Regions from separate parts of the Sodalis ligni genome, predicted to be linked through region 1. Evidence: riboswitches for the same ligand, from Rfam matches in the RefSeq annotation. Region 1 holds a riboswitch; each other region holds the start of a gene.
What was found. Region 1 has a riboswitch for cobalamin ahead of btuB (TonB-dependent vitamin B12 receptor BtuB). Riboswitches for the same ligand answer to the same signal wherever they lie in the genome.

Region 1 (10,146 bases):
GTCGACTCACCCTGCTCCGATTAACGTTGAACAGGAACCCTTGGTCTTCCGGCGAGCGGGCTTTTCACCCGCTTTATCGTTACTTATGTCAGCATTCGCACTTCTGATACCTCCAGCAACCCTCACAGGCCACCTTCTCAGGCTTACAGAACGCTCCTACCCAACGGGCGTATCCTTAAGTCAACTCGACGTCATGAACGCATTGACGTCGCTGCGCTCCGTCAATCGTCTTTACCGCACAATTGTCTTAAGTGATACGCCCGCTGCCGCGGCTTCGGTGCATGGTTTAGCCCCGTTACATCTTCCGCGCAGGCCGACTCGACCAGTGAGCTATTACGCTTTCTTTAAATGATGGCTGCTTCTAAGCCAACATCCTGGCTGTCTATGCCTTCCCACATCGTTTCCCACTTAACCATGACTTTGGGACCTTAGCCGGCGGCCTGGGTTGTTTCCCTCTTCACGACGGACGTTAGCACCCGCCGTGTGTCTCCCGTGATAACATTCTTCGGTATTCGCAGTTTGCATCGGGTTGGTAATCCGGGGTGGACCCCTAGCCGAAACAGTGCTCTACCCCCGAAGATGAATTCACGAGGCGCTACCTAAATAGCTTTCGGGGAGAACCAGCTATCTCCCGGTTTGATTGGCCTTTCACCCCCAGCCACAAGTCATCCGCTAATTTTTCAACATTAGTCGGTTCGGTCCTCCAGTTAGTGTTACCCAACCTTCAACCTGCCCATGGCTAGATCACCGGGTTTCGGGTCTATACCCTGCAACTATACGCCCAGTTAAGACTCGGTTTCCCTACGGCTCCCCTATGCGGTTAACCTTGCTACAGAATATAAGTCGCTGACCCATTATACAAAAGGTACGCAGTCACCCCATCACTAAGCCCCCTCTGCTTATTTTGTCGGTTGGGCGTCGCTTTCGCTCCGCCTACCGCACCTTTAGCAAAGGATGCATATGCAGCTTCACCACTGGCTTAGTGATGGGGCTCCACTGCTTGTACGTACACGGTTTCAGGTTCTGTTTCACTCCCTCGCCGGGGTTCTTTTCGCCTTTCCCTCACGGTACTGGTTCACTATCGGTCAGTCAGGAGTATTTAGCCTTGGAGGATGGTCCCCATCTTCAGACAGGATATCACGTGTCCCGCCCTACTCATCGAACCCACAACCTCTGCACCTTCGGATACGGGCTATCACCCTCTGTCGCCGGACTTTCCAGACCGTTCTCCTGATGCAAAAGCTGATGGTGGTTCTGGGCTGTTCCCCGTTCGCTCGCCGCTACTGGGGGAATCTCGGTTGATTTCTTTTCCTCGGGGTACTGAGATGTTTCAGTTCCCCCGGTTCGCCTCATTGCGCTATGGATTCACGCAATGATAGTGCAACGAATTGCACTGGGTTTCCCCATTCGGACATCGCCGGCTAATAACGCTTCATATCAGCTTACCGACGCTTTTCGCAGATTAGCACGTCCTTCATCGCCTCTGACTGCCTAGGCATCCACCGTGTACGCTTAGTCACTTAACCTCACAACCCTAAAGTGTTTGTTCTGTCCGACCGGCTGCACGACTACATGGCCGCGTTGCTCCGGTACTCGAAATCCTCATGGACATACAGTCCACTCCGGTTTCTCCGTGCCGGGCGCCTTGCCCTGCAGTCGTTCGCTCAGTCTTGCTTCGGCGCGGCCTGTTACGGACATCGCCAGCGTTGGACAGAGGCTGTTATCGACATAACAGCATTCTAGGTTTGCTTGCTTTGAGAGACTCGCATACTGATTTTGCTCAGCATGTTTTTTTCAAATTTTCAGCTTGTTCCGGATTGTTAAAGAGCAGTATTTCGCAGCATACTTAACACGCGTTCACCCGCAGGCGTCGCCATATCAGTGTGCTCTGAAATAATTAAAGAAAAACCAGACAATCTCTCATTTCGCGGCGCGAAATGGTGGAGCTAAGCGGATCGAACCGCTGACCCCTGCGTGCAAAGCAGGTGCTCTCCCAGCTGAGCTATAGCCCCAAGTCGTTTCTCACCTTTTAGTAACGAATTGCTTCTTTTCAACGCCGAAAGCCGCGCATCAATAATGAATACGAAGCCTTTTCTTTGAGAGAGAATTCAACTCGATAGCCCATTCGTTTCCAGGCAAGGCGCGGGGTCACGAAGTTTATAATAATAAACGAGTGGCGCCGCAACGCAGCATGGGAAGGAATGGTAGGCCTGAGTGGACTCGAACCACCGACCTCACCCTTATCAGGGGTGCGCTCTAACCACCTGAGCTACAAGCCTATAGAAGGTTTTTCTTGCTCAATACTGTTATCAGACAATCTGTGTGGACACGTCACTTGACGCATATCTTTCGGTAAGGAGGTGATCCAACCGCAGGTTCCCCTACGGTTACCTTGTTACGACTTCACCCCAGTCATGAATCACAAAGTGGTAAGCGCCCTCCCGAAGGTTAAGCTACCTACTTCTTTTGCAACCCACTCCCATGGTGTGACGGGCGGTGTGTACAAGGCCCGGGAACGTATTCACCGTGGCATTCTGATCCACGATTACTAGCGATTCCGACTTCATGGAGTCGAGTTGCAGACTCCAATCCGGACTACGACGCACTTTGTGAGGTCCGCTGGCTCTCGCGAGTTCGCTTCTCTTTGTATGCGCCATTGTAGCACGTGTGTAGCCCTACTCGTAAGGGCCATGATGACTTGACGTCATCCCCACCTTCCTCCGGTTTGTCACCGGCAGTCTCCTTTGAGTTCCCACCATTACGTGCTGGCAACAAAGGATAAGGGTTGCGCTCGTTGCGGGACTTAACCCAACATTTCACAACACGAGCTGACGACAGCCATGCAGCACCTGTCTCACAGTTCCCGAAGGCACATTCGCATCTCTGCAAATTCCTGTGGATGTCAAGAGTAGGTAAGGTTCTTCGCGTTGCATCGAATTAAACCACATGCTCCACCGCTTGTGCGGGCCCCCGTCAATTCATTTGAGTTTTAACCTTGCGGCCGTACTCCCCAGGCGGTCGATTTAACGCGTTAGCTCCGAAAGCCACGGCTCAAGGCCACAACCTTCAAATCGACATCGTTTACTGCGTGGACTACTGGGGTTTCTAATCCTGTTTGCTCCCCACGCTTTCGCACCTCAGCGTCAGTAATGGACCAGTGAGCCGCCTTCGCCACTGGTGTTCTTCCGAATATCTACGAATTTCACCTCTACACTCGGAATTCCACTCACCTCTTCCATACTCAAGATAGCAGTATCAAAGGCAGTTCCAGAGTTGAGCTCTGGGATTTCACCTCTGACTTAACTATCCGCCTACGTGCGCTTTACGCCCAGTAATTCCGAACAACGCTAGCCCCCTTCGTATTACCGCGGCTGCTGGCACGGAGTTAGCCGGTGCTTCTTCTGCGGGTAACGTCAATGATTGAATCTATTCAACCCAACCCCTTCCTCCCCGCTGAAAGTGCTTTACAACCCGAAGGCCTTCTTCACACACGCGGCATGGCTGCATCAGGCTTGCGCCCATTGTGCAATATTCCCCACTGCTGCCTCCCGTAGGAGTCTGGACCGTGTCTCAGTTCCAGTGTGGCTGGTCATCCTCTCAGACCAGCTAGGGATCGTCGCCTAGGTGAGCCGTTACCCCACCTACTAGCTAATCCCATCTGGGTTCATCCGATGGTGTGAGGCCCTAAGGTCCCCCACTTTGGTCTTGCGACGTTATGCGGTATTAGCTACCGTTTCCAGTAGTTATCCCCTCCATCGGGCAGATCCCCAGACATTACTCACCCGTCCGCCGCTCGCCGGCAAAGTAGCAAGCTACTTCCCGCTGCCGCTCGACTTGCATGTGTTAGGCCTGCCGCCAGCGTTCAATCTGAGCCATGATCAAACTCTTCAATTAAAAGCTTGATGCTCAAAGAATCTACTGTTTCATTCATTACTGAATTAACTGGTAAACACTCTAAGACTTGTATTGTTGTGTTTCGATACGGTCTTGTGAGTGCCCACACAGATTGTCTGATAAATTGTTAAAGAGCATGGCCGGGGAGGTCTAAATCTCACCTGGCGCGGGTTGCGTATATTACGTTTTCCCGCTGAAGAGTCAAGCTTTTATTTGTTTTAACAAAGCGCTTTTCCCTTCCCGACCCGGTCCGTCGCAACGGTTAATCCCGGTCAGTGGAGGCGCATTATAGGGACTTCCCGAGGCGTGGCAAGCGCTTATTGCAGATTTTTCGCTGACAGGCTAATTCTTACTCAAGACGGCGTCGTCATAGACAATTTCTCCAGTGAAAAGAAGCCATAACGCTGCAATACCGGCAACAATTCCATCGATTGCGGCGTCATGGTTAAACAATAGGCTTTATTTTCACTCGTAGAGCCGGTACCGGTTATTTCATGTGCGATAAGCCAGGCCGCGCGTTTCGCAATCGCGGAACCTGAATCCACCAGCCGGGTGCCATCAGGCAACACCGCTTTGAGCTCCTCCGCCAACAGGGGGAAATGGGTACAGCCCAGCACCACCGTATCGGGCGGCTCGACTAGCCGCAGCCAGGGCCGCAGAATTTTTTGCAAAACGGGGAGCGCAATGGTTTCACCATGCAGTTTGGCTTCCGCCAATTCAACCAGTTCGGCTGAACCCAAGGTGATGATATGGCAGTCGGCGGCAAACTTGGCGATCAAATCATGGGTATAGGTACGGTGTACCGTGGCGCGGGTAGCCAATAAGCCGACGATGCCATTGCGAGTAAGTTTGGCGGCAGGCTTGATCGCAGGCACCACGCCGACGATCGGGCAGGCAAAACGCTCCCGTAAAGCGGGTAAGGAGATAGTGCTGGCGGTATTACAGGCCACAATCACCATATCCAGCGCGTGCAATTGCTGAACAGCTGCGACGATATTGACCACTCGCTCGACAATAAAGTCTTCCGGCTTTTCGCCATAGGGGAACTCTTCATTATCGAAAACATAGATATAATGCGGATCCGGCAGTAACTCCCGCACTTCATCATAAATGGATAAACCACCCACCCCCGAATCAAAAATCAGGATGGTGGGTCGTTTTGTCTTGCTACCGTCAGAAGGAATAGGTTCCCGTGAGATAAAATTCTCGTCCTGCGGTCTGGTAGCCATAAGCTGTCTCATACTCTTTATCAAACAGATTGGCTATTCTACCACGAACCGTCAGGTGTGGCGTTAACGGATAAGAAGCGGCTATGTCCCATAAACTGACGCCCCCCATCTTCACCACCTGTTCAGTGTTATAATCCGTGTCATAACGCTGGCCGAGGTAATGGTAGTTAAGAGACCAGTCAATGGACGCCACTTGCCAATCCAACTGGTATTTTATCTGCTGCTTGGCCCGGCGGGCCAGGATCTGGTCCGTGGTGGCGTCTCGGGGATCCAGATATTCCAGGGTTAATTGATGCCGGAGCGGGCCGGTATCTACCGAGGCGGTCCATTCCACCCCTTTGATACGGGCTTTGCCGATATTGTAGTAGGTGTCATTCGCCGTATCGTAATCAATCAGGTTGTCGATATCGTTGCGATAAGCCGAGATACGCCAGTCCACCGGACCTGTCAGTCCTTCAACGCCGCCTTCCCATTGTTTGCTCTCTTCGGGATCCAGGTTGGCGTTACCGCCATAAGCGCCGTAGAGCTGGCCCAGGTTCGGCGCCTTGTACGCGGTGCCGTAAGAGCCGATCAGGCGGTAGCCTTCGATAAACTCCCAGGCGGCGCTGCTTTGCCAGGTACCGTGCCAGCCAAATTGTGAATTGTCATCTCCCCGCACCGCGCCTTCTAATGTCACCGGTCCGAAAAGCTGCTGCGTCGTGGCATAGATGCCTGTGTTGTGCTGCTCGTAGCCATCGGTGAGGTAGTCGGTACCGGGCTCGGTTGTCTGTTTCTGCCAATCCACCCCGGCGCTGACCAGACCGTGAGTGACCTGGAGGGTATTGCCCCATTGCAGGTTGTATTGATCGGAATCGTCCAGTGTAGCGGAAGCCGAATAGGGTCCGTATTTGGGATCGTAGTTATAGTCCTTGGTATGGCTATAACTGTATGAGAGCTGGGAGGCGTATATACCTTCCTGAAAACGCAGGCCGGTATCATAGGTGCGGCTATATAACTGGCGGGTATCGAGCAGCGCATCTTCATGCGCCGGGTCGGTATAGGCATAGGTGCCGTCATAAGCGGTACGATTGTCGTAGCCATACACCCGCGCAAAACCGCTGAACTGTTGATTGAACGTATGATCCAACGACGCGAACAGGGTCTTGCTCATGAATCCGTCCCGGTCGGGCTGCGCCGGATCGCCATAAGGGTCGGGCAAATTGGCCTGCACATCGAATCCGCGGGTATAGGTGTAATTTCCCGCCACCGTGGCCACGGTATTATCCCCCAGCCGCTGCTGAGTGGACCCATCGTAACTTTGGTAACCCTTTGAACCCATGCCGGCGCTCAGGGTGGTTCCGGGTTTTTCGCGGGTGGTGATGATATTGACCACCCCGCCGATGGCGTCCGAGCCGTAGACGGCGGAGCGCGGACCGCGGATAAATTCGATGCGCTGAACCAGAGAGATGGGAATTTGGCTAAGATCGGATGAGCCGGAAATCCCAGCCTGATTCAAACGCACGCCATCGATGAGCACCAGGGCGTGACTGGAATTGGTGCCGCGAATGAACAGAGAGCTTTGCTGTCCCAGTCCGCCGTATTGCGCGATATCCACGCCCGGTAAACGGCTTAAGGCTTCAGCTACCGATTTGATTTGGCCACGGTCGATATCCTCGCGTGTCACGACGCTGGTGGGCGCCAGCACTGATGAAACCGGCTGTGGAAAACGATTTGCCGAAACAATAAGTGTGTCATTACTGCCGTTTGGAGCGTTGTTATCCTGCGCCCACCCGGAGAATGTCGTAACGGACAATGCCGCCAGAACGGTATTTTTGATAGTCAACATTGACGTAGCATCCAATAGATAAAATAGGATGCCGCAGGTTCCGTGTTTGATAGCACGCGATAAACAGGGATATTGCGACGAAATACCGGCAGGTTTTCGGGCTTGGGATGTGTTTAACACCAGGCGACGACTTCCCGTCGAAAAGACAGTGTCTGCTTCCGCTATCGCCCTGACGTCCCCTCACCGCTGCGCGTCAGCTCCAGCTTAGAACTGGATTCCCTTTTAACTCACAAGAGACCGGGCAAATATCCTACAATCAAAGGGATAATTATGTCTATAGAACTCATTAGGTAAGAAATTATAAATTGAACAGCATTGGACATCACCCGTTTATCCCCTACAATCCCCACAAACCGATAAAGTTGGCCTATATCGACGAGAAATCATCATGACTACCGAGACGTTGCCTATCGACGCTTACGAAACGCAATTGGCTGAAAAAGCCGCCCGACTAAAAGCGATGATGGCAGCTTACCGGGCGCCGGAGCCGGAAATATTCCGTTCACCGGTAAATCATTACCGGATGCGAGCCGAATTCAGGATTTGGCATGAAGAGCAGGACCTCTACCACATCATGTTTGATCCGCTCACCAAAGAGCGTATCCGCATCGATTTCTTTGCCGCCGGCAGCGAGTTAATCAATCGGTTGATGACGGCAATGATCCAGGCCTTGCGCCTTTCGCCGGTTTTACGCCGTAAGCTTTTTCAGCTGGATTATCTCACCACCATGAGCGGTGAAGCGGTCATCACGCTGATATACCACCGTCCGTTGGATGACGAATGGCGCGAGGCCGCCGCAGCGCTGCGGGATGGATTGCGGGCGCAGGGTTTTGCGGTAAATCTCATCGGCCGGGCCGCCAAAACCAAAATTTGCCTGGACCGGGATTATGCGGATGAAAGATTGCCGGTATCGGGAAGGGAACTCATCTACCGGCAGATTGAAAACAGCTTTACCCAGCCGAATGCCGCCGTCAATATCCATATGCTGGAGTGGGCGCTGGCGGCAACCCAAAACGCCCAGGGAGACTTGCTGGAGCTGTACTGCGGCAACGGGAATTTTTCGCTGGCGCTGGCGCGTAACTTTGAGCGGGTACTGGCGACGGAGATAGCCAAGCCTTCGGTGGAAGCGGCACAGTATAATATTGCCGCCAACCATATCGGCAATGTGCAGATCATCCGCATGTCGGCGGAGGAGTTTACCCAGGCCATGCAGGGTGTGCGGGAATTTACCCGGCTGAAAGATATCGACCTGGCCAGTTACCGCTGCGAGACTATTTTTGTCGATCCGCCGCGCAGCGGGTTGGATGACGCCACGGTGGAGCTGGTCCGGTGTTATCCGCGCATCCTGTATATCTCGTGCAATCCCGAGTCATTGTGCCGCAATTTGGAATCCCTTTCTCAAACTCACGACATCATACGCATGGCGCTGTTTGATCAATTCCCTTACACCCGCCATATGGAATGCGGCGTCTTATTGACGGCAAAAATGCCTGAATAAACGGCGCCCGTGTCAAGGCGCCCTATGCTGCCGATTTCCGTATCGGCGAAAAATCATTTCCCGTCATTATCGCCTTTGCTGTCCCCCATGACCGCGAATGCCTCCGTGCAGGAGGCGAATTTCCTCATCCTGATGGCCAATCCTGGGTCCCGTCCCTCCAAGGCTTGAATAAATTTTTACCGCCTTGATCGATATGTGACATGCATCATATCAAAAATCCAATGTAAATTTAAAATATACTTTCACATTAAATAAAATGACGTTTTGTTTTTCAATGGGGTGAAGGGATGTCTCGGACAAACTATCGATGGGTGATATGCGCATTGCTGTTTTTTGGTACCACCATAAATTATCTCGACCGGCAAGTGTTAAGCCTGTTAGAACCGGCATTAGCCAAAGAATTCAGTTGGAGTAACAGCGACTACGCAAATATAGCGGCAGTGTTTCAATTCACTTACGCTATCGGGATGCTGTTTGCCGGGCGGTTTGTCGATTTTACCGGAAGCAAGACAGGGTACGCCTGGGTATTAGGCATTTGGTCCCTTGGCGCGGTATTGCATGCCTTTGTAGCGCAGATAGGGGGAGGAATTTCCGCTATGCTGTCCTCATTGAGTATAACTGTGCCCATAACGATAGCCGGATTTATGTTCGCCCGACTGGTTCTAGGATTGGGAGAATCGGGAAACTTCCCTTGCGCCATTAAAGCCGTCGCCGAATGGTTCCCCAAGAAAGAGCGCTCTTTCGCCACCGGCATATTTAATTCGGGGGCCAATGTAGGCGCCATCCTCGCTCCTTTGGTCGTTCCATGGTTAGCCGCCCAATGGGGATGGGAATCAACGTTTGCCATTGTAGGTGTTATTGGCTTTGTTTGTTTATTCTTTTGGAAAAGATTGTTTGATTTGCCGTTGAAATTATTTACCAAAGGTAAATTGAATCAGGCTGAATACAATTATATCTCCGAAGATGTGGATTCAAAACAAAACCGGGAACAGGAACACGAAAAGATCTCCTGGTTCAGCTTGTTGGCCTATCGCCAAACCTGGGCATTCGCCATCGGTAAATTCTTAACCGACGGGGTATGGTGGTTCTTTATGTTCTGGCTGCCGGCCTATCTGACCGCCCAATACAAGATGAGCGGTACACAGATGATGCTGCCCATCGCGACAATTTATTGTATGACAATGGTGGGCAGTATCGGCGGCGGCTGGCTTCCCGCCATGTTCATGAAAAAAGGCCTTAATCCTTATGTTGCCCGTATGCGGGCTATGCTCTTTATCGCCGTATTTCCGCTCTCCGCCCTATTAGCCCAGCCATTGGGTCATGCGGGATTCTGGATGCCGGTTATCTTGATTGGTATTGCCGCTTCCGCTCATCAGGCATGGTCCGCAAATCTATTTACCACTGTATCCGATATGTTTCCTAACAAAGCCGTTGCCTCAGTGATTGGTATCGGCGGCATGGCGGGTGGATTCGGCGGTGTGGCCGTTACCAAGGTCGCCGGCGCGCTGTTCGACCATTACCAGGCGCTGGGAGAAATTAACGTGGGTTACGGCATTATGTTTATGTTTTGCGGATTAGCTTACCTGTTTGCCTGGGCATTGATGAAAACGCTGGTGCCTCGATTTAAAGTCATTGAATTTGGTTAATGTTATTTAAATGTAACTGACGCTACGCAGTCGTACTCTCTAATATCAACGAAT
Region 2 (10,146 bases), 2.9 Mb from region 1:
ACCTTTATTCGCTCCCGCCGGGAGCGGTCCACGTTGAGACAGGTGACATGGCGGCGTTCAGAGCGCGACGCGCAGTTCCTGCGGCTGTTTACCCGTCACTACATATTTGGTTTCTTTGATATGCAGCACCGCCGACTTGGCCTGGTATTTGGGCCGGGCCATCTGATCGTTGAGGGTCGGCACCGGATCAGGCGATTCGCCTTTGGCATAGCGGGCGGCGTTTTTACCGATCAGGCGATAGGTTTCCAGCGTCAGCAGCGGCGCCTGGGGAAACAGCTCCAGATTCGACAGCGGCGGCAGGCCGCGCTGATGGATAACCGTGGTGCCTTTGGACTGAATGCCCACCGAGATACCGGAGCCGCTGAGCCGATTGCCTTCCACCGCCACAAAGGCCACGTCGGAGGATTTAAAGCAGCGGATGATCCGGGCGCGGATCCCTTCTTCCTCAATGCCGGCAATCAGCTCCCGCAGAATCCGCTGGTGCGGCACGCCGGTGATATTGGTGGTTTGCGACAGGCCGAACGCCGGTCCGACGGCGATGACCACTTCATCCTTGCGGGCGCCGGGTTTGGCGTCGCCGATGACGGTTAAAAAGCCGTTGGGCTGTTTATCGCCGGGAATGTTGTCGCCGGGAATGCCGTTAGCGGTGATACTGTTGCCTGCGGCGCCTCTGGAGGCGCCGGCGGCAGGGCCGTTTCCGGCGGCGGGCGAGGGCGCAAAGGAGATAGGGTTGTCCCCGGTCTGCATCTGGTTTAATACGTCGCCGATGATCTGCCGCAACAGCGTTTCGTTAATTTCCATTATGGCCGCCTTTTAGCCCAATTCGTTGGGATCGAGCGCATTGGGAATGTTTTTGATCTCTTCCCACCGCGCGCCTTCCAAACGGTATCCGGTGGCCGGACCCGCATAATCGTTGATATCGTTCACCGCCGACCGCACCTGGCCCTTGCCGATGATGATGGCCGAGGTGTGTAAATAGTCGCCGGCGATCTTGGCCTTTTGCATATCCAGCACGCTTTGCGCCACATCGGGGAAACCGTTCTCCGCCAGGGCTTTCACCACTTCCAGGCTGGTGCGGTTCTTTTCGATGATTTCCTGGGCGAACTTGATGTCTTCCACCTTATTGCGCGGCGGCATATCTTTTGAGCCGTGGGCATAGGTGGCGGCGGTGACTTCCTCATCGGTAATGGGCGGCAGGCCCATGCCGGCAAATACCGCCTGCAGCGCCCGCGCCGCTTTATTGCGGATGGCCACCGTCTCGTCTTCCCGCACCGGCCGCAGGCCGCCGTCCACCTTCAAGTCCCGCTGGAGGATGTTGTAGTCATCGAAATCCTCCGCGTCTTCATTGGAACCGGCGAACATATTGTCGTAGTTCGGCACGGCGGAATAACCGGAGGAGATAAAGTCGGTTCCCGGCAGGAACTGCATCAGCAGACGGGCGGTACGGCGCATGTCGGAGTGGGTAAAGGTCTGGTCGTTGCTGGACGCGCATTCCAAATCAAGAGAAGAACAAATCAGGTTCTCCGCCAACACCGCCCTTATGCCCGAGGGCACCGCGGACGGAATACCGATACAGCTGACCGAACCGTTTTGCAGCCCCTGCACGCCGGCGGCGCGGGTGATGAAAATACAGCGCGCCTCCAGATACAGCATGGATTTGCCCTCGGCGTAGCCCATTTGCACTTCCGAGCCGGAGCCGGAGGTAAAGCGCATTTTCAAACCGCGGGAGGCATAAGAAGAGGCCAGGAAGCCTTTTGACCACGGCGTGTCGTCGCCGTCGGTGAATACCGGTTCGGTACCGTAGACGGAAATGGTTTCCGCATAACAGGTATGGCCCAGCATGCCCAGCTTCAGTTCGGTGGCTTCCTCCAGCGAGCATTGCGTCAATACGCCGGGACGGCCCACTTGCGAGCCTACCAGCAGCGCGATGGCGTTAAACGGCGCGTAGCGCGCCACCGCCACGGTGGTTTCCTGTTCATCGAAACCGCGGAACGCGCCTTCAGCGGCGTCAGCGGCGATTTGTACCGGGTTATCCTGAATATTGGTCACGTGGGCTTGTTGCGACGGAGTACGGCGAGCACGCATTTTCTGCATCGACATCATCATTTCCACCACGTTCATTTGCGACATCACTTCGACGATTTTTGCCGGCGTCATGGCGGTGGTGAGCGGAATGATATCCCCACGCGATATATTCGGATCGCACAGCATCTTGGCCAGTTTCACCGAGTCCATCGCCATGACTTCTTCGGCGCGGGGCAGGTTGATGCCGTAGTTGGCGATAAAATGATCAATCAGATCAAACTGCTCGCGAGGCTTACCGTCCAGTTCGGTGATTTTGCCGTTGACTATCTTGATGGACGGCTTGGGATCGTTGGGGCTTTCCATGGCTATAAAGCCTTCTTCCACCCACTCTTTGACGAATCCGTCCTGGTTAACCGGCCGTTTCGCCAATGCTTCAAATCGCTTGGATTTCATGCCATCCCCCCTAAGGAATCAGATATAAGACGGGCGATCGTTTTGCGGCGCGGCGCCCAGCGTACCGAGCAGCGTTTTGCCGATTTCACGGGCGGAGATCACCGCCTGACGGACCGCGCCGGAATCGCCGGATACCACCAGAATGACTTCGTTGCTAAAACTGGTGCCCTTGGCGGGGGAACTGTAGGCCACCACATCCACATTGGCGGATTTCACCGCCGTATCGGCCATCACCACGCCGATGGCGGCGGGCGCGCCGACAATCACGCCGCAGGCTTTGCCCAGGGGCGCGCCGAAGGCCTTTTCCAGCGCATAGCTGGCGCGGGCGCTGTATTGCAGTTCGATATGGCCGGCGTCATTGGCGTAAACGTCGCCAAACGTCCGATCCAGTTCCTTGAGCGCCACTTCCACCGCCCGCTTGACATCGGAGACATCTTCACCGCCAAAGATAATCAAAGAGCCGTGGCCGGCGCCGCCTTTGGTATCGCGCGCCAGCTCAATGCTGACCACTTCGGTGTTGGTGGCTTTCACTGCCTCATCCGCCGCCATGATCTGCGGACCGGCGCCGGTACGTGCGCCAAGAATGCCGATGGAGCGGTAATGTTTTTCCTGCTTCATCGCCGACAGCACCTCGCTGTCGACATTGGCAATCACCAGGCCAATGGTATCGCCGATGGCCGTACCCACAAATTCAGTCAGGTTACAGGTTTTCTCCGACATATCCGGACCTTTATCCAAGGGTGTGTGAGAAGGAGACGCCGTGGCGCCTTCACCGATTTTTTCCATCACCTTAGCCAAAATCTCCTCAATGGCTTTATCGGTGTTCATTCACGTATTCCTTTCGGCAAAAACTTCTCCACATCCCCGTGGGGGCGCGGAATAACATGGGTCGCCACCACTTCGCCGACGTTGGCCGCGGCCATGGCGCCGGCGTCGGTGGCGGCTTTCACTGCCCCTACGTCGCCGCGTACAATCACCGTAACCAGACCGGAGCCGATTTTTTCATAACCGACCAACACGACATTGGCCGACTTCACCATCGTATCGGCCGCTTCGATGGCGGCGGTGAGACCTTTGGTTTCAACCATACCCAGGGCTTCTTGTTGCATTTTGTTACCTCGACCAATCGTTGATATGCTTTGGGTGTCCGGCTGGAAATATACCCAAACGCCGTGAAAATTAATGGCCGTCCTGCATTATAAATAGCGAAAATGATTGGCGCGGCTATAGCAAAAATTAGGTTTGATTATTTAATAAAGCGAGCTGTGACCGGTCAGGGGGAAATGAACAGCCATAGCAAATATCCGTAATTGAAGTTTCAGTATTCAGTTAACCGACTTGAAAAGTAAGAAAAGTTATGATCTGAGCTGATAATGTTCATTCCACAGAAAATGAATAATAACGAAAAAGTGTTATCTGATTTAAAACGACAAACCCAGCATTGACGGTATCTGTAGTCCGATGGGCGCTTAAAATTGATTATGGTTTTACTATTTATTAGCTGCGGCGTTCTCCCGGCGCGGCGGGAAACGGCGTTTAGCCTTATGTGCTATCGAACCCCCGTTTTGATAATTGTGTACCGGAGCACATTATCAAATGGGTAAAAAATGATTGAATCTAAGGTAGCTTTGAAGAAGAAAGGGGGGAATATGAATTCCGGCAGTTTCATGGATTCAGATTTGATAAATAAAATCGCGCAGGATTTCGCTAATGCCACCAATCTGGCGGTTGTGGTGGTGAATATTCACGGCGAGGAAGTCTCGGATTTATATCACTTCACCCCTTTTTGTCAATTAATGCGCCAGGATCCGGAGATGAGCCGGCGCTGCCGTATGAGCGACAGGTGCGGCGGACTGGAAGCGTCAAAATCCAATCAGCCCTGCATTTACCGCTGCCACTCCGGCCTGACCGACTTCTCCATTCCGCTGCTTATCAGCGGACATTTGGTTGGGTTTGTCTTATGCGGACAGGTCCGGGTGCATGACACCGTAACCCTGCCTTCGGTGCAGGACTGTACCAGCAGGGCTTGGCAAAAAGATTATCAATTAACTGAAAGCTATGAAAAAATTCCGGTGGTGGATTTCGATCGCCTCATCTCCTCCGCTGATTTGCTGAAAATGATTGTGGATAACTACCTGAAACAGCAGTTGGAAGTGGTGGTATTCAAGGAGCACGGCGACGGGCCGATAGAACGCCGGACGGCGGTTCCCAGCCAGCACGAGAGCAAGATGAAAAAAGCGTTGCGCTGCATCGACAATCATTACTTCGAGGATCTGCGGCTGGAAGACGTGGCGGCGATGGTCTACCTCAGTCCCTATTATTTCAGCAAACTGTTCAAGAAATACCAGGGGATCGGCTTCAACGCTTATGTTAATCAATTGCGTATGCAAAGCGCCCGGCAGATGCTTGAACAAAGCGATTGGCCCATCGCCACTATTGCCCGTAATCTCGGATTTTCTCAGGCAAGCTACTTTTGCAAGTTATTTCGCCAAACCTACCGTATTACTCCTCAGGCCTATCGTGAACAGCGCTTTTCGCCGCCGGAAAATAAAGATATCGTTGCTTTATTTAATTAATTTTATCTCTTTAAATTGACGTAACAAAAAAATGTTATCGCCGTCCGATAAATTCCAAATAAATCCGCCGCCGCGAACATTTTTTTTGATCCGAAAGGGGGTATATTCCCCTTTGAATACTTTACATTAGTCATCAACGGTCGATTGCCCGGCTTCACAAGGGCCGCCGGCCGCTGTGGAAAAGTACATTTTGCATTCAGGTGAAACGTGCCGCAAGGCCGTTAGGGAAGGAGGTGAAAATCCTCCGCAGCCCCCGCTGCTGTGATGCCGACGACTCCGTGATAACCACTGATCTCAGCCGATTGGGAAGGTTCGGAGAAGGATGACGCCAAGCCAGAAAACCTGCCTGATTGCCCATAGCCTTGATAGGCTCGGTAACAACTCCTTCGGCGGGAAGCGGGTTGTCCCAACAATGCCGTCGGGACAGTGAGTCTCCCGCAGCCTTTGTTTGCGACAATCCCCAGCGGCGCCTCTGGGGAGTAACGGGATGAAGATGAAAGCGATACTCATCGGCGGCGCGCAAAGCGGGACAGGCAAGACCTTGCTCACCCTGGGACTGCTGCGCGCCCTGGCGCGGCGAGGTTTGCGGGTGCAGCCCTTCAAATGCGGACCGGATTATATCGACACCGGCTGGCATCAGGCGGTAAGCGGTATTCCCTCGCACAATCTCGATGCCTATATGCTTGAATCGTCAACGCTGAACGGTCTGTTCAACCGTCATATGGCCGATGCCGATATCGGTATCATTGAAGGTGTGATGGGTCTTTACGACGGGCTGGGCAGCGATGGGGATCTCTGCAGCAGCGCATCCCTGGCCAAGCAGCTGCGTGTGCCGGTGATACTGGTTATCGACGGCAAAGCGGTTTCCACCTCGGCGGCCGCAGTCGTCTTGGGGTTCAAGCAGTTCGACCCGGCGGTAAATATCGCCGGCGTCATTATCAATCGCGTTTCCTCGGAAAATCATTTCAACCTCATCAAAACCGCCATCCTCCGCTACTGCAATGTGCCGGTATTGGGTTACCTGCCGCCATTGCCTGACTGGAATTTACCCTCCCGCCATCTGGGGCTGATTCCGGCGCGGGAGTCCGAACGCGGGCAAACCCAATGGGAGCAGTTGGCTGACGGCGTTGAGCAACATATCGATCTGGATAGATTGCTGGCATTGGCCGAGTGCCGCCCCGATGGAGGCCGGCTGCCCGCGCTGCCGGGCCATGAGCGTTATTCCAGGCTGACCCTGGCCCTGGCGGACGACGAGGCGTTTAATTTTTATTATCCCGACAACCTGCGGATGCTGCAGGATATCGGCGTACGAATTATCCGTTTCAGTCCGCTGCACGATCGGGTGTTACCTCCCTGCCAAATGATCTACCTCGGCGGCGGTTTCCCGGAAATGTTCCCGACCCAGCTGGCGGATAATCGGCCCATGCGCCAGGCGCTGCTGCGCGCCGGACAGAACGGCGCCGCCATCTATGCCGAATGCGGCGGCCTGATGTATCTGGGGGCGGCGCTGATAGTACAGGACGGCACCAGCTATCCCATGGTGGGACTGCTGCAGGGCTTTAGCCGCATGACCCAGGGGCTTAAACGCTTCGGTTATTGTGAAGGCCGGTCGTTAAGCGACAATCTGCTGGCGGGCCGGGGTGAAACCCTGCGCGGGCACGAGTTCCACCACTCCGAATACATCACCGATGAAACGCCGCTGTTTCGCATGAGCAAAACCGCCGCCAACGGGGACGTCCACCAGTGGGCGGGCGGGTACGGCGGCGGCAACATTTTCGCCAGCTATCTGCATGTGCACTTCTACCAGCGGCCCGCCATGGTGAAACGCTGGCTTGATCTGGGATGCGCGCAATTATGACGACTGCTGCGATATTGCCTGTTCAACAGGCGGTCATATCCATGAGCGATGCCGGTATGCTTTTGGCGCGGGGAGACGCGGCATGTTGACGCTCAGCGCCTATATTGTCGGTTACTTTCTCGATCTGTGGCTGGGGGACCCTCCCCATTGGCCCCATCCGGTACGCTGGATGGGCAACGCCATCAGCGGAATGCAGCGGCTGATCCGCCGCTGTTGCCCCGGCGAATCCATGCTCTATGCGGGCGGCGGCATACTGTGGCTGACGGTGGTGGGGGGAACCTGGCTGATAGCGGACCTGGTGTTGCGGTTACTGTCGTTCAATCCCTGGCTGCAGTGGCTGGCGGAGGTCTGGTTAACCTATACCCTGCTGGCCACCCGCTGTCTGCGCGATGCCGCCATGGCGGTGTATCACGCCCTGCGGGCGGATACCCTGGAAGAGAGCCGCCGGCAGCTCTCCTATATCGTCGGGCGCGATACGCAGCATTTATCCCGGCCGCAAATCATGCGGGCGGTGGTGGAAACCGTGGCGGAAAACAGCGTCGACGGCGTTATCGCGCCGCTGTTTTGGCTGTTTATCGGCGGCGTGCCGCTGGCCATGGCCTATAAGGCGGTAAATACCCTGGATTCCATGGTGGGTTACCGCACGCCGAAATACCGGGCCATCGGTTATGTCTCGGCAAAACTGGACGACCTGGCCAACTGGCTGCCGGCGCGGCTGGGCTGGATAGCGCTGGCGCTGTCGGCGGGGGCGCTGCGCCTGGACGGGCGCCGGGCCTGGAAAAGCCCCAACTGCGCCTGGTCGGAAGCCACGGTGGCGGGGGCGCTGGGGGTGCGTTTGGGCGGACCCAACCGCTATTTCAATGAATGGGTGGAAAAACCCTGGATCGGCGAGGAAACCCGTGAAATCGATCTGGAAGATATTACCGCCGCCATTCGCCTGATGTACCTGGCTTCCGCCATAACGCTGGTCTTGCTGTGCCTGCTGCGTATTGTCGCGGTACATTATCTGCAACTGAATCTGTAACAACGCCCGGAGCGATGAAAAGAATGCCTTATATCAAGCAACCGCAGCAAATCGAACAGACCAGTTTCGATATTATCCGGGACATTATTGCCCGCGAGCGGCCTGGATTTCATTTCTCCGACCCATGGCAAGAGAAGATCATCCTGCGCGCCATTCATACCAGCGCGGATTTCGACTGGCTGGATATCCTGCATTTTTCCGCCGATGCACCCGCTGGCATCGCCAGCGCCCTGGCGGCCGGATGTACGCTGTATACCGATACCACCATGGCGCTGTCTGGCATCAATAAGCATGAACTGACCCGCCTGGGCTGCCGAATCCACTGTTTTATCGGCGACGAGCTGGTGGCGGCACAGGCGCGCCGGCAGGGCATTACCCGTTCCATGGCGGCGGTGGACCGGGCCGTCAGCGAACCGGGCAAAAGCCTGTTTGTGTTCGGCAACGCGCCGACGGCGCTGTTTCGTTTGCTGGAGCACCAGGCCGCGGGCACCGGCGCCCGGCCGGAAGCGGTGATCGGCGTGCCGGTGGGCTTTGTCGGCGCCGCCGAGTCCAAACAGGCGCTGGCGGAAAGCGGCCTCACCTGTATCGCCGCCCTGGGACGCAAAGGCGGCAGCAATATCGCCGCCGCCATCGTCAACGCCATTTTGTATCAGCTGCGGGAGGCCTGATGGACGAGGTGATTTGGCATAACGGCAAGGCCTATCGCAAGGGCTATACCACCGGTTCCTGCGCCACCGCCGCGGCGAAGGTGGCCGCGCTGATGCTGCTGCGCCAGCAAATCATCGACAACGTCTCCATCGTCACTCCGTCCGGCGCCACGCTGCACCTGAACGTGGAGCGGCCGCTGATAAGCCCGGCACAGGCCACCGCGGCCATTCGCAAGGACGGCGGCGATGACGTGGACGCCACCGACGGCATGCTGATTTTCGCCCGGGTCAGCCTGCGCGGCGACCCGGCTATCGTCATTGACGGCGGCGCCGGCGTCGGCCGGGTCACCCGCAACGGTATCGGGCTGGACATCGGCCAGGCCGCCATCAATAAAACCCCGCGGCAAACCATCGAGGCGGCGGTGCGCGAGGTGATAGGTCCCGGGCGCGGCGCCGACGTGGAAATTTTCGCCCCCGAAGGGGAAGAGCGGGCGCGAAAAACCTACAACGGCCGGCTGGGCATCCTGGGGGGGATTTCCATTATCGGCACCACCGGCATCGTCACGCCGATGTCCGAGGAGAGCTGGAAAAGTTCGCTGTCGCTGGAGCTGGGCATGAAGCGGGCCGAAGGGCGCGAACGGGTGATCCTGGTACCGGGCAATCACGGCGAGCGTTTTGTGCGCGAGCAATTGGGACTGGATCCAGGTGACGTTGTCACCATGAGCAATTTTGTCGGTTATATGCTCAAAGAGACCGAGCGGCTGGGCTTCCGGCAGGTATTGATGGTGGGGCATTTCGGTAAACTTATAAAAGTGGCGGCGGGAATTTTCCATACGCCCAGCCATATCGCCGACGGGCGGATGGAAACCCTGGTAGCCCGGCTGGCCCTGTGCGACGCCCCCCCTGAACTGATGCACCGGGGGGCGGGCCTGCCTTACCACCGAGGAGGCGATGGCGCTGATAAACGATGCCGGCTGGCAGCGGGTCTATCCAGCCATTGCCCGGCGGGTGGCGGAGCGTATGACCGAGCTGCTGCGTTTCTCCCCCCGGCCGCCGCGCTGCGATGCGCTGCTGTTCTCTTTCGATCAGCAGGTGCTGGGCAGCAGCCGGCCGGTGGCGGAATTAACGGAGGCGTTTCGATGAACGATGGCCGCCTGAGCGTGGTGGGACTGGGGCCTGGGGATGTGGGTTATCTTACGCCCCGGGCCAGAGAGCTGATTGAACGCTGCGACGTGCTTATCGGCAGCCCGCGCCAGTTGGCCTGCTTCCCGGAAATACGCCAGGAGAAGCGGTTGCTGGACGCCTCCCTCCCGGCCCTGGCCGCCTGGCTGGCCGCACACCGGGAGCAACGGGTGGTGGTGCTGGCGTCCGGCGACCCGATGTTATACGGCATCGGCGATTACCTGAGCCGCCATGCGGACGGGCCGCTGCTGGTGGTGCCCGGCATCAGCGCGGTGCAATACCTGTTCTCGCGCCTGGGGCTGTCCATGAACGATATTTATCTCACCAGCAGCCACGGCCGCGAACCGGACTTCGATTTTATACTGCGGCACGGCAAAGTGG
Region 3 (10,146 bases), 1.7 Mb from region 1:
CTTGTTTAATATAAAGGTGATCAGGGGGTGGTTGCTTCTTACGGCACTCGGTAATTGTCAGGGTGGCCGAGGTGGGCGAAGTAATAAATTTGCAGGCGGGAGCTCAATCGGTGGATCCGCAGGTATTGGTCTACCAGGTTTTAGCGGATCCGGGGTTCAGGGCGCTGGGAGGTTCTAACACAGCCGCTTCTCCTGCTTATGCCGGAGGTAATGGTGGGAATGGTTATGTTGAAATTTGGGAATATGCATAATGGCTAATTACGCAGTGCTTAAAGATAATGTTGTTGTGAATATTATTGTCTGGGATGGTGATAAAAATCTTGGAAACCTGAGTCCGAATTTACTACTGCGGAAATTAAAGAATCGGATTTTGCGGACTTGGAGTATATTTATGATGCAACAAGCGATTCCTTTATTTCCCGAAGATAACAGATGAGTAACTGGTAGATTTTTTGTGTTCACGTTTAATTAAACATATATCCCGTTTCTAAAGTATTCCGATCATATTTTTGTGAATTACAATCTTGAGTATAGACTTCTTCCGTGCTGACCGGAGTATGCGAATAAAGTGTTTTTAATGCCATAGATTCGTATTAATAGTCGTCTATATTCTATATTAGATTAAATATCAATTTACTTATCAGAGTAAAATTACAAAGCTTTTTCACCAATTTCTATAGTTTTATTTAAATAAGCCAAGCCAGGCCGGGCCTTTAAGTCCGGCTATTTATGATCGCCTAAGGATATACATAATTCGCGATGCAATTCCTTTATTAAGTCATCAGCATATATCTAAGAGGAATTAGATTTCATGTTAAATTAACTTAATTAACATTTATTGAAAAAAATCAAGAGACATTATTAGATCACCAGCAAAAAATGTGTGCGATACCAGTATCTCAATGGAGGTTTCTTTTTCCATGTGAGGAGCGTGCTGGATGGAATGGAGCCTGCGTTTATCGTGGAACGTACTTTGCGGGGTAGGCGGTTCGCGCAGAGGGGAGAATCGGCGGCAAACGCCGGATTATGACCGAACAAGCGATTGACCGGGCGCGCCGGATGTTTGCCAAGGTGCAACTTTACAACTGGTGGCGCTGATATTGAAGGTATCTCCCAACACGATTTATCACTATATCCCGGCGCGGGAGCGGTAGACAGGTTTTACTTAATGAACATCTCTTAATGTTAAATTCAAGGGCCTTATTGGCCCTTGTAAAGAATCCTGTTGGACTCCCCTGTGGATCTAGACGCTCAAGGCCTGTAGTTATCCACGATAAATCTTAAGAAGTTCATTCAATGTTATATAGCGATCCGCTTTTGTAACGATAATTGATTCAGATCATTTTTATTTTTTCGTTTCATGAATTAGTAATTGATGTAAATCATATCCATCCGCAATAACCATTCCCGCTTAATAGCCTTTTATCAAACATGTACAGGAACTTGAACCACCTTTATTCCTAATGAGTGCCAAGGCAGGACTCAACTATTCCCTGTTAATTTAAGCACTACCCCCACCTCCGTAACAAAAATATGATATCCACCTGCAAATTTTTCACATACAAAATTTCTCCTTATCATGATCTACCGCAACAAAATCCCGACATAAGGTTTATTTATCCCTTGACGTTAATTGAAAAAAAACTCAGGATAAATTTCCGAGATTTGGGTGCCTTAGCTTCGCGATCGCGAGGCGGGTGAAACGGAAAGCCGGTCAGATCCCTTTTTGGATAATCAATATTCCGGCGCAGCCCCCGCTACTGTAAGCCTGACGAATTTACCTTCAGCCACTGTGTTTTATGACATGGGAAGGCGGTAAAGAAGAATGACGGCAAGCCAGGAGACCGGCCCATCTCATACAGGAAGTACCAATCCCCGGGGTGATGGGAAGGGTTCGGTTATAACTTCGCGGCGAGAGTGGTTAACATTCCCCGTGTCTGAACTTATTTTCCTTCCTTCACTGCCGCATGTTGGTTTTTTAATTTGTGTTATATACCCAATGGCTTTCAAGCGGCGGCAAGCGAAAAATCCCGATGAGGCTTACTCAGGCAGGTTATTCGAGTGAAAGAGTCTATCCAGCACAGCTGCAACGAGAGAGATGATGGGTATAGTTGACACTCGTGAGGATCAGGCATGCATATCGAAGATGGAATTTTACCGCTGACGGCATGCGCCGTTTATTATGCCGTGACGGCGGTTTTTGTTGTGCCGGGCATCTATGAAATAAAAAGAAAAATCAAAACTAATCTCGCTTATAAACCTTTCCTCGCCATGATCGGCGTCGCGGTGTTTGTTATCTCGGCGATGCATTTGCCGGTGCCGGTCACCGGCTCCAGCTCTCATCCGTGCGGCACGCCATTGGCGGCGATTATTATCGGTCCGTTCGCCACCGCGGTGGTGTCGATGATTGTGCTGTTTTTCCAGGCGGTCTTCCTGGGCCATGGCGGCATTACCACCATCGGCGCCAATACGGTCTCCATGGGCATTGCCGGGGCTTTTTCCGGTTACGCCGTGTGGAAATTCTTCAGGGCGTTTCGTTTTCCGTTATGGCTCGCCGCGGGCATGGCCGGCCTGGTGGGGGATTTGGTGACCTATCTCACCAGCGCGTTTGAGCTGGCGTTAAGCCTGCACGGCAACGTTCCGCTGGTGAAGCAGTGGATGATTTTTTTCATGGGCTACGGTCCGACGCAGCTGCCGCTGGCGGTGGCCGAGGCGGTTTTTACCGCCGCGGTGCTGCAGGCCATGGTCAGCCGGCGACCTGACCTGTTGCCGGGAATCTTGACGAGAACGGGAGCATAACATGTCATTGCAGATTGAGACTCCGACCGAAGAGGCGAAAAAAACCCAATTTTTTGATGGTTTCACCAAAACCATGCTGACGGTCATGTGCGTTATCCTGCTGTTTATCTTTGCTTCGGGAACTTATATGAGCACCCACAACATGGACGGCAGCGGTACGGATAACCACGTCAATGATTTGGCCACCGGCGTGGCGCACAAACCTCATCATCCCTTTGTGGAATTGCCGGGGGATGCCGAGGTGGGGGCCTTTTCCGTGGCCAACTTTTTCGCCGGCCTGATTGTGGGATATCATTGGCTGAAGCTGTTTGGCGGCAAGGGCAACGCCGTCGGGAGCAAAGAAGAAGCATCATGAGCCTGGCGCGTTTCGCCGATGAATCCTCCAGTCCCCTGCGCCGGCTGGACAGCCGGGTAAAAACCGTTGTTTTGCTGTCGGCGGTGGCGGTGGCTTCCGTCTTGAGCCAATGGTATCTGGCGCTGGCATTATGGCTGGCCGCCATCAGTCTGTTTTGCGTTATGCCCTTTGACCGCAGGGCATTGTTAAAACGCTTGATCATGCCGATGGGTATTGCCTGGCTGGTATTTTTAAGCGTGCTGTTCACCCATGGCAGCCGGCTGCTGTTCACTATTCCGCTTCACTACTTTTCCCTTGATGCCTATCAGGAGGGATTGGTCTTCGGTATTGTCCTTTTCTTACGCATCATGGCGGCGGTGACCCTGGTTGCCGCGCTGTCATTCAGCACGCCGATGATAGATATCCTGGAAACGCTGCGCCTTTGCAAAGTGCCGCATACCGTTATTGATATTGCGGATATGATGTATCGTTATGTTTTTATTATGCAGGATACCGCCTTTACCATGCGGCAGGCGCAAATCAGCCGCTTGGGAGAGACTGTTTCCTGGCTGCGCAGAGTCAGGGATACGGGTAAGGTCGCCGGCGGTATCCTCATCCGATCCCTGGACCGAAGCACGCGGATTTATCAGGCCATGCTGGCTCGCGGTTATGATGAAGACAGTCACGACCTGTGCTTTTTTACCACCAAGGTGCCAAGGCGGGATAAATTGATTGGCCTGGCCGCCGGCTTATTGCTGATATTGGTCGTCACGCTGAATGTGTTAAGCCGCTAACCGAGAAAACCATGGACATTATCAAGCTTTCCGACGTCAGCTTCTCTTATGACGGTAAACACAATGCACTGAATCATCTGGATCTGACCGTTGGCCAGGGCGAGCGCGTCGCTGTTTTGGGCCCCAATGGCGCGGGGAAGTCGACGCTGTTTCAGCTCTTTAACGGACTGTTGCTACCTCAGGGCGGACGGGTGGTGGTGGATAGCCTGCCGGTGGTGAGGGAGAACTTCATTGAACTGCGGCGCCGGGTGGGCATGGTTTTCCAGGACTCGGACGACCAGCTGTTTAACGCCACGGTTTATCGGGAAGTCGCCTACGGTCTGGTTAACATGAAAATTGCCGGCGAGGAATTGGATAACACCGTACGCTGGGCGCTGAATATCGTCGGCATGGAGTCCTATATTCACCGCAATCCTTTTAATCTCAGCGGCGGCGAGAAGAAGCGCATTGCCCTGGCCAGCGTTATTGCGATGAAACCGAAGGTCCTGGTGCTGGATGAACCCTTTAATGCCCTCGACCCCCGGTCGGCCAGTCATTTGGTGCATATGCTGAACGATATCAATAAGACCCTGGGCATCACCCTGATTTTTACCCTCCATGATATGGATATCGTTCCGCTGCTGGCGGACAAGGTCTATTTGATGGATAAAGGGGAAGTGGTCCTGGGGGGGAATCTCTCTGAGTTTTTCAATCAAAAAGACATTCTGCGGCGTTTCGAACTGAGATTGCCCCGGGTGGCTCATCTGGCGGAGCTGTTGATGCGCGACGGCCGGCTCGATGAAAAGGGGCTGCCGCTAACCATCGGTCAGGCCAAAGAGATGATAGAGGCGGCGCTGGCGGCCAAATCGTGATGATTCCATCCGGACGTGCCGATTTGCAAGGCCGATTAGCGCCGAGGGTTATCTTGCTGACCCTTGTCGCCATGGCACGCCGGCGCCCGCCGAAGGTAATCACGTAGACCCTTGTCGTCATGACAAGCCGTCGATCGCCGAGGGTAACGTTGATTCTTGCTGTCGTCAGCCGCTAACGTTAACGGCTTGTCCTCGGCGGCTGTTTATAGGCTACTCGCCGTCGGGAGCCGCCGGGAGCCGCCGGGAGCCGCCGGGTTATTCCGGTTTCTGCCAGCGCTCGGCGGCCCATTGCGCCTGTTGTTCGGCATTCTGGAAGGTCCAGGCGATAAAGCGGCTGATTTTCTGGCCTTGGGCCATATCAATGGTGCGCACATCGAACGCCTCGGCCAGCTTCAGGGCCTCATACAGCGGCGGCAGGGTGGTGTGCTTGGAAATCAGCGAGGTGAACCACAGGCAGTTTTTGCCTTTGCCGACGCTTTCTTCGACCATCTTGCCGACGAAGGCCAATTCACCCCCTTCACACCAGAGTTCGTTATTTTTACCGCCGAAATTTTGCACCGGCGTGTCCGCCACTTCGCCTTTGCCGAGTTTATGCAGCTTCAGCCGGGTGCTGGCGCGCGCCTCCTCCGCCGAACCATGGAAAGGCGGGTTGCATATAGTAGCGTCAAAGCGTTCTGCGATGCCGATGATATTGTCAAAAATAGCGTCGCTTTGCTTTTGGTGGCGCAACCGCACGCTGTTTCTCAGCGTGGGATTCATCTCCACCAGCATTTTGGCCGAGTTTAGCGAGATTTTGTCATTTTCCGAGCCGGTGAAACGCCAGCCGTACTCATGCTGGCCGATAATGGGATAAATACAGCTGGCTCCCACGCCCACATCCAGGATGGCGATATTTTTGCCGCGGGGTATTTCTTGACCATTACCGTCCGCCAGCAAATCGGCGAGATAATGTATATAGTCCGCTCGGCCGGGAATTGGCGGACAGAGGTAATTCGCGGGAATATCCCAGTGCTCGATGCCGTAATAATGTAGTAATAAGGCTTTATTCAGCATTTTCACCGCCGCGGGATCGGCAAAATCCACCGAAATGTCTCCCCAGGCATTGGGTTTAACGAACGGCGCCAGCGCCGGGCAACGGCCGATCAGCGCATCAAAATCATAGCGTGAACGATGGCGGTTCCGCGGATGCAGGTGGTTTTTTTGCTGCGGGAAGGTTTTCTTGTGTTCCATCGTTCAGATTCTCAGGCGGGTTGTTCCGGCGGCTAAGATAACACAATGTCCGGCGTAGGGGGGAGTGGACGGCAAAAAGCCGGAAAATCGATGCCGGAAAAAATCGGCCTTATCTTATGGCGTTTGGCGGCGATATTACGCTCAGACATCGTCACCGCAGTTTGGACAATGGATGGAGAGGGGCAATTGCTATAGAATGAGTGTTCCTCTCGCAAATGGATATGCTGCAAAACGCCATGATCACACTTTTCCAGAAATGGGCGGCGGTGTTTTTATTGGGAAGCCTGTTGTCCACCTCCGCCGTTGCCGCGGTTAGCTGCGCTGACAAACATCGCAGGGTGAACGACAATAACAATCTCATCATGTTGGACGGCAATGCGAGGGGGAATATCAAGATGATGGTCTCCGGCATGGTAGGGAAGGATGTGAATGAACAGGCCTCCGGCAACATTCGCTTTGATCGGTGCGGTGTCTTGTCCGATGCGCTTTTTGATTATCGTAAATCCGAAGGCAGCGTGATCCTGCGGATGATCAACCATACCGTCAAAGCGCCGGGCGGCTGGGAATCCGACTATGAAATTACCGTCATCCTGGATAAAGAGGGGACCCAGACATTGGCGACCCACAAGCTGGGAAAAATCAATTTTTCCACCGATAAAACCGGTTTGATCGCCGCGTCTACGGATGCTTTTACCATTAACGATCAAAAAGGCTTTACTACCACGGTGTATAGCTATGACAAGCGGCGCCGGCTGGTGAAAAGCGTCTCGCGCGGTTCGGATGCGCTGGCGAACGATCAGTACGTTTATAACTACGACAAAAAAGGCCTGTTAGCCACCACCGCGTCTTCGAAAGGCTCCACGACCTACCGTTACGATGACGCGGGAAAGGAACTGGGCTCCAATTCGGTTTCAACCACATCCATCAGCCAGATTTCCAAGATTGAAGAGTGCCAGCGCTTCGACGCGGTGGGGAATTGTGTTTTAAGCTACGGCCGGGAAACGGAAATCTTCCCTCTTTATGTCATAAAGCGCCACAGAAGCACGGCGATGCAATATCAATATTGGTAACGCATCCCACGTCCCCGGTCCCGGCGTGAAGCGACATTTTCAATCAAACGATGCTGTTCACCACGCCGCCGTCTACCCGCAATGCGGCGCCGGTGGTGGCGGAAGCTTGCGTTGAGCAGGTGTAGATCACCAGATTGGCCACTTCTTCCGGGGTTGCCAGCCGTTGCAGGATAGAAGTGGAGCGCTGGGTGCGTACGAAATCGGCTCCGGCCTCTTCGATGCTGATGCCTGCTTCCTCCGCGCTTCCCTTCAGCATGGCCCGGACCCCGTCGGACAGTGTCGGTCCGGGCAATACGGAATTCACCGTTACGCCGCTGCCGGCGGCAAGCTTGGCCAACCCGCCCGCAACCGCGAGCTGCGCCGTTTTCGTCACGCCGTAATGGATCATTTCAGCGGGAATATTCAGCGCCGATTCCGATGAGATAAAGACGATGCGGCCCCAATTGCGATCCAGCATGCCCGGCAGATAGAAGCGCGACAAGCGTACGCCGGACATCACGTTGGTTTGGAAATAGTGTTCCCATTCGTCGTCGTCTATTCTGAAAAAAGGTTTCGGGCCGTAGATGCCGGCATTATTCACCAGAATATCCGCTTTTGGTACCGCGTCCGTTAAACGCGCCACACCCGCGGCATCGGATAGATCGGCCGCGATCCCGCTCAGGACGGCGCCGGGAACATCAGCAGCGATGGCGGCCAGCGCTTTGTCCACGGTATCCTGGCTGCGGCCGTTGATGACCACGGCGGCGCCGGCCCGTGCCAGGCCGTTGGCGATGGCGAAGCCGATACCGCTGGTTGAGGCGGTGACCAGGGCGGTTTTACCTGATAAATCAATGTGCATAATTGTCTCCTTTGCGTTGCGAAATAAAATGGCTCGGCAGGACATGAGTTATTTATTATGGGGGATCTGGCGGGAATACCTATAGCGCAGGCCGGTTTTTTCTCCTTTTGATTTTGGCGTTGCGCCACAGGGGGGGCCGGATCATTAAGTCGCTGTCGGCCGTGGAGGGACCGCTCAATCCGACAGCCGGTCATTTTTTCCGTGAAGAGACCCCTGCGCCAGCGTGGTGGGTAGCTGGACTTGCGCCAGCGTGGTACGCAGCTGGACTTGCGCCAGCGTGGTACGCAGCTGGACTTGTGCCAGCGTAGTACGCAGTTGGATAAATGCGGCGACTTCTTCTTTCAGTCTTGCCAGCTCGGCTTTTTGTTTTTCCCTGGCGGAACTCATAGCGGTACCGGGTATCAATACCGACAAATCTTTGATCAGCGCCGGTAATTTTTTGGTTTGCCCTTGCTCGGCAAATCGGCATAACGTGTCAAAGGTCAGTGTGACCTGTGCCGACTCGTCCCGGACGATCAGCAACGGATGTTCGCCATATAATTTAAGCAGCGCGATTTTGGTATCGGCGATAATTTCATTTTCTCTGATGAACCGGGCCTTTGACGGGCTTTCTTCCTCCATGGGCCATAAAACCACCTCGTATGGCGGGAGCGGCGGCGCCAAACCCGGGGAAACCGTCCGGGCACGCCCCGAACGGGCAAACAGGCTGTAAGCCCAAGCCAGCATCGGCAGGATAAAACACCACATACCCAATCCTTATCCCGTAAGGGTTAACGTTGACGAAGCTCATTGATGCGAAAACGCAATGTATCCCCCAGACGCTGTAAATCCCGTTGCCATAAAGAAAAAGTCTGACTCAGCTCGGCTTCTTTTATGGCGATTCTTTTTTTGCGGATTTTGATGGCCCCGGTAACCCAGGCATCCAGCGTATCAAGCAACGCTTTGCTGCTTGCGGTTCGCATCCCGGGCAGGCCACCCTCATAACTGCCGATCAGTAACAAAAGCTGTTGCCGCAGCGCCTGGATACGGCTGGGCTCCAATAGCAGCACCGGGACCCCGCTCTTTGCCGGAGCGGGATAGCTTTCATCGGGAATCCCGCCGCTGCAGGATAAAAACAGCATTGCCAGATTGCGGTGAATCGCACTCAGGCGCTCCAGCATTTGGCAAGGCACCTTATCTGCCTGGGCGAGGACCACAATCATTCGTTGGCAAAGGTCGGGAAACCGAGCCTTGAGCGATTGGAGAAAAGCCATTTCGCCGGCCGCCAGCGCGCCTTGTCGCATATCATGTATCAAGACGATGATATCGGCGCCAATGGCTTTTTCCCAGGCCTGCGCGCTCTGTTGACCGGACAGGTCGAAACCCGGCGTATCAACATACCGGGGGACGATCGCAGCAGGGGACCCGTCTGTGGCTGATAACGTGCGGGATAGCGACAGGACTTTGAACAGGTCGCTCTTGCCGACGTTGGCCAAACCGCATATCACGATGTGGCAATCGGCGGCGGGTCGGGTGGAAAAGGCCTGAAGCTGCTTGTAATAAAGTGAAGATTCCGGCGTTTCATCGAACAATTGTTGCAAGCAATCTTGAGTAGACATAGCCATCCTTTAACAATATCGCATGCCGCGCCTGAATCAGCCCTGAAGCCCCAAGCCGTCCTGTAGTAGGTTATCGGCAGATTGCAGGCAGGGTTTAGCGGCGAGCGCGATACCCTGAAAATATGACGGGTATAAAAGCCAGGGTGTCGGCGGTAGCCATGGGAAACCGGATGGAACGGCAATCTTGGCGTGATATCGGCGCACAGGAGGAAAAAAAATATATCAGGGGGGAGTAGAACAAGGAAATCGGAGGATGCCCCGAACCTAGGTCCGAGGCGTAAAGTCTAGCTCATTGCTACATGAAACCGACGCAAGTATGAACCTAAATACCGGGGGCGTAAACACGAAAACAACGTTTTTTTTCAGCGCCGACGGGAGAGCCGGCCAATGGAAAGCGTTGTTTAACCAACACCATTTTTCCATGGACAAAAAAAAGCCCGCTCTAGGACGGGCAAGGACTTCACAGCAAAGTCGAAACACGCATTGATCTGGGAGGATGATGGGTGCCGGACCGCTTATCGAACCCGATTAAATATGAACTCCCTTAAGTAAACATCGGGGCAACCGATTTGGAAATTAACTGAAATTTTAGGGTTAAGCCAATGGCCGGTTAAGGGATAACATTAATGTCC

Region 2: linked by a shared signal. The riboswitch ahead of GTU79_RS14895 (cobyrinic acid a,c-diamide synthase CobB) and the one ahead of btuB (TonB-dependent vitamin B12 receptor BtuB) in region 1 are both predicted to bind cobalamin.
Region 3: linked by a shared signal. The riboswitch ahead of GTU79_RS06425 (energy-coupling factor ABC transporter permease) and the one ahead of btuB (TonB-dependent vitamin B12 receptor BtuB) in region 1 are both predicted to bind cobalamin.

The regions. Positions count from the first base shown of each region.
Region 1 is NZ_CP075169.1:6,108,262-6,118,407, forward strand. It holds rRNA gene GTU79_RS28360 (23S ribosomal RNA) at 1-1,526, opposite strand, end outside; tRNA gene GTU79_RS28365 (tRNA-Ala) at 1,939-2,012, opposite strand; tRNA gene GTU79_RS28370 (tRNA-Ile) at 2,203-2,279, opposite strand; rRNA gene GTU79_RS28375 (16S ribosomal RNA) at 2,354-3,894, opposite strand; gene murI (glutamate racemase) at 4,248-5,123, opposite strand; gene btuB (TonB-dependent vitamin B12 receptor BtuB) at 5,068-6,948, opposite strand; cobalamin riboswitch at 7,019-7,205, opposite strand; gene trmA (tRNA (uridine(54)-C5)-methyltransferase TrmA) at 7,337-8,446, shown strand; gene GTU79_RS28395 (hypothetical protein) at 8,471-8,614, shown strand; gene GTU79_RS28400 (MFS transporter) at 8,770-10,092, shown strand.
Region 2 is NZ_CP075169.1:3,200,779-3,210,924, reverse strand. It holds gene GTU79_RS14920 (propanediol/glycerol family dehydratase medium subunit) at 58-801, opposite strand; gene pduC (propanediol dehydratase large subunit PduC) at 814-2,478, opposite strand; gene pduB (propanediol utilization microcompartment protein PduB) at 2,497-3,306, opposite strand; gene pduA (propanediol utilization microcompartment protein PduA) at 3,303-3,587, opposite strand; gene pocR (transcriptional regulator PocR) at 4,128-5,054, shown strand; cobalamin riboswitch at 5,236-5,418, shown strand; gene GTU79_RS14895 (cobyrinic acid a,c-diamide synthase CobB) at 5,548-6,912, shown strand; gene cbiB (adenosylcobinamide-phosphate synthase CbiB) at 6,998-7,936, shown strand; gene GTU79_RS14885 (cobalt-precorrin-8 methylmutase) at 7,960-8,604, shown strand; partial or broken gene cbiD (cobalt-precorrin-5B (C(1))-methyltransferase CbiD) at 8,604-9,726, shown strand; partial or broken gene GTU79_RS14875 (cobalt-precorrin-7 (C(5))-methyltransferase) at 9,723-10,146, shown strand, end outside.
Region 3 is NZ_CP075169.1:1,370,822-1,380,967, forward strand. It holds gene GTU79_RS06415 (hypothetical protein) at 1-178, shown strand, start outside; gene GTU79_RS06420 (hypothetical protein) at 251-436, shown strand; cobalamin riboswitch at 1,651-1,867, shown strand; gene GTU79_RS06425 (energy-coupling factor ABC transporter permease) at 2,134-2,799, shown strand; gene GTU79_RS06430 (hypothetical protein) at 2,801-3,154, shown strand; gene cbiQ (cobalt ECF transporter T component CbiQ) at 3,151-3,927, shown strand; gene GTU79_RS06440 (energy-coupling factor ABC transporter ATP-binding protein) at 3,939-4,778, shown strand; gene rlmF (23S rRNA (adenine(1618)-N(6))-methyltransferase RlmF) at 5,034-6,008, opposite strand; gene GTU79_RS06450 (hypothetical protein) at 6,224-7,078, shown strand; gene GTU79_RS06455 (SDR family NAD(P)-dependent oxidoreductase) at 7,122-7,916, opposite strand; gene GTU79_RS06460 (hypothetical protein) at 8,091-8,663, opposite strand; gene GTU79_RS06465 (P-loop NTPase family protein) at 8,687-9,514, opposite strand; gene pdxR (MocR-like pyridoxine biosynthesis transcription factor PdxR) at 10,109-10,146, opposite strand, start outside.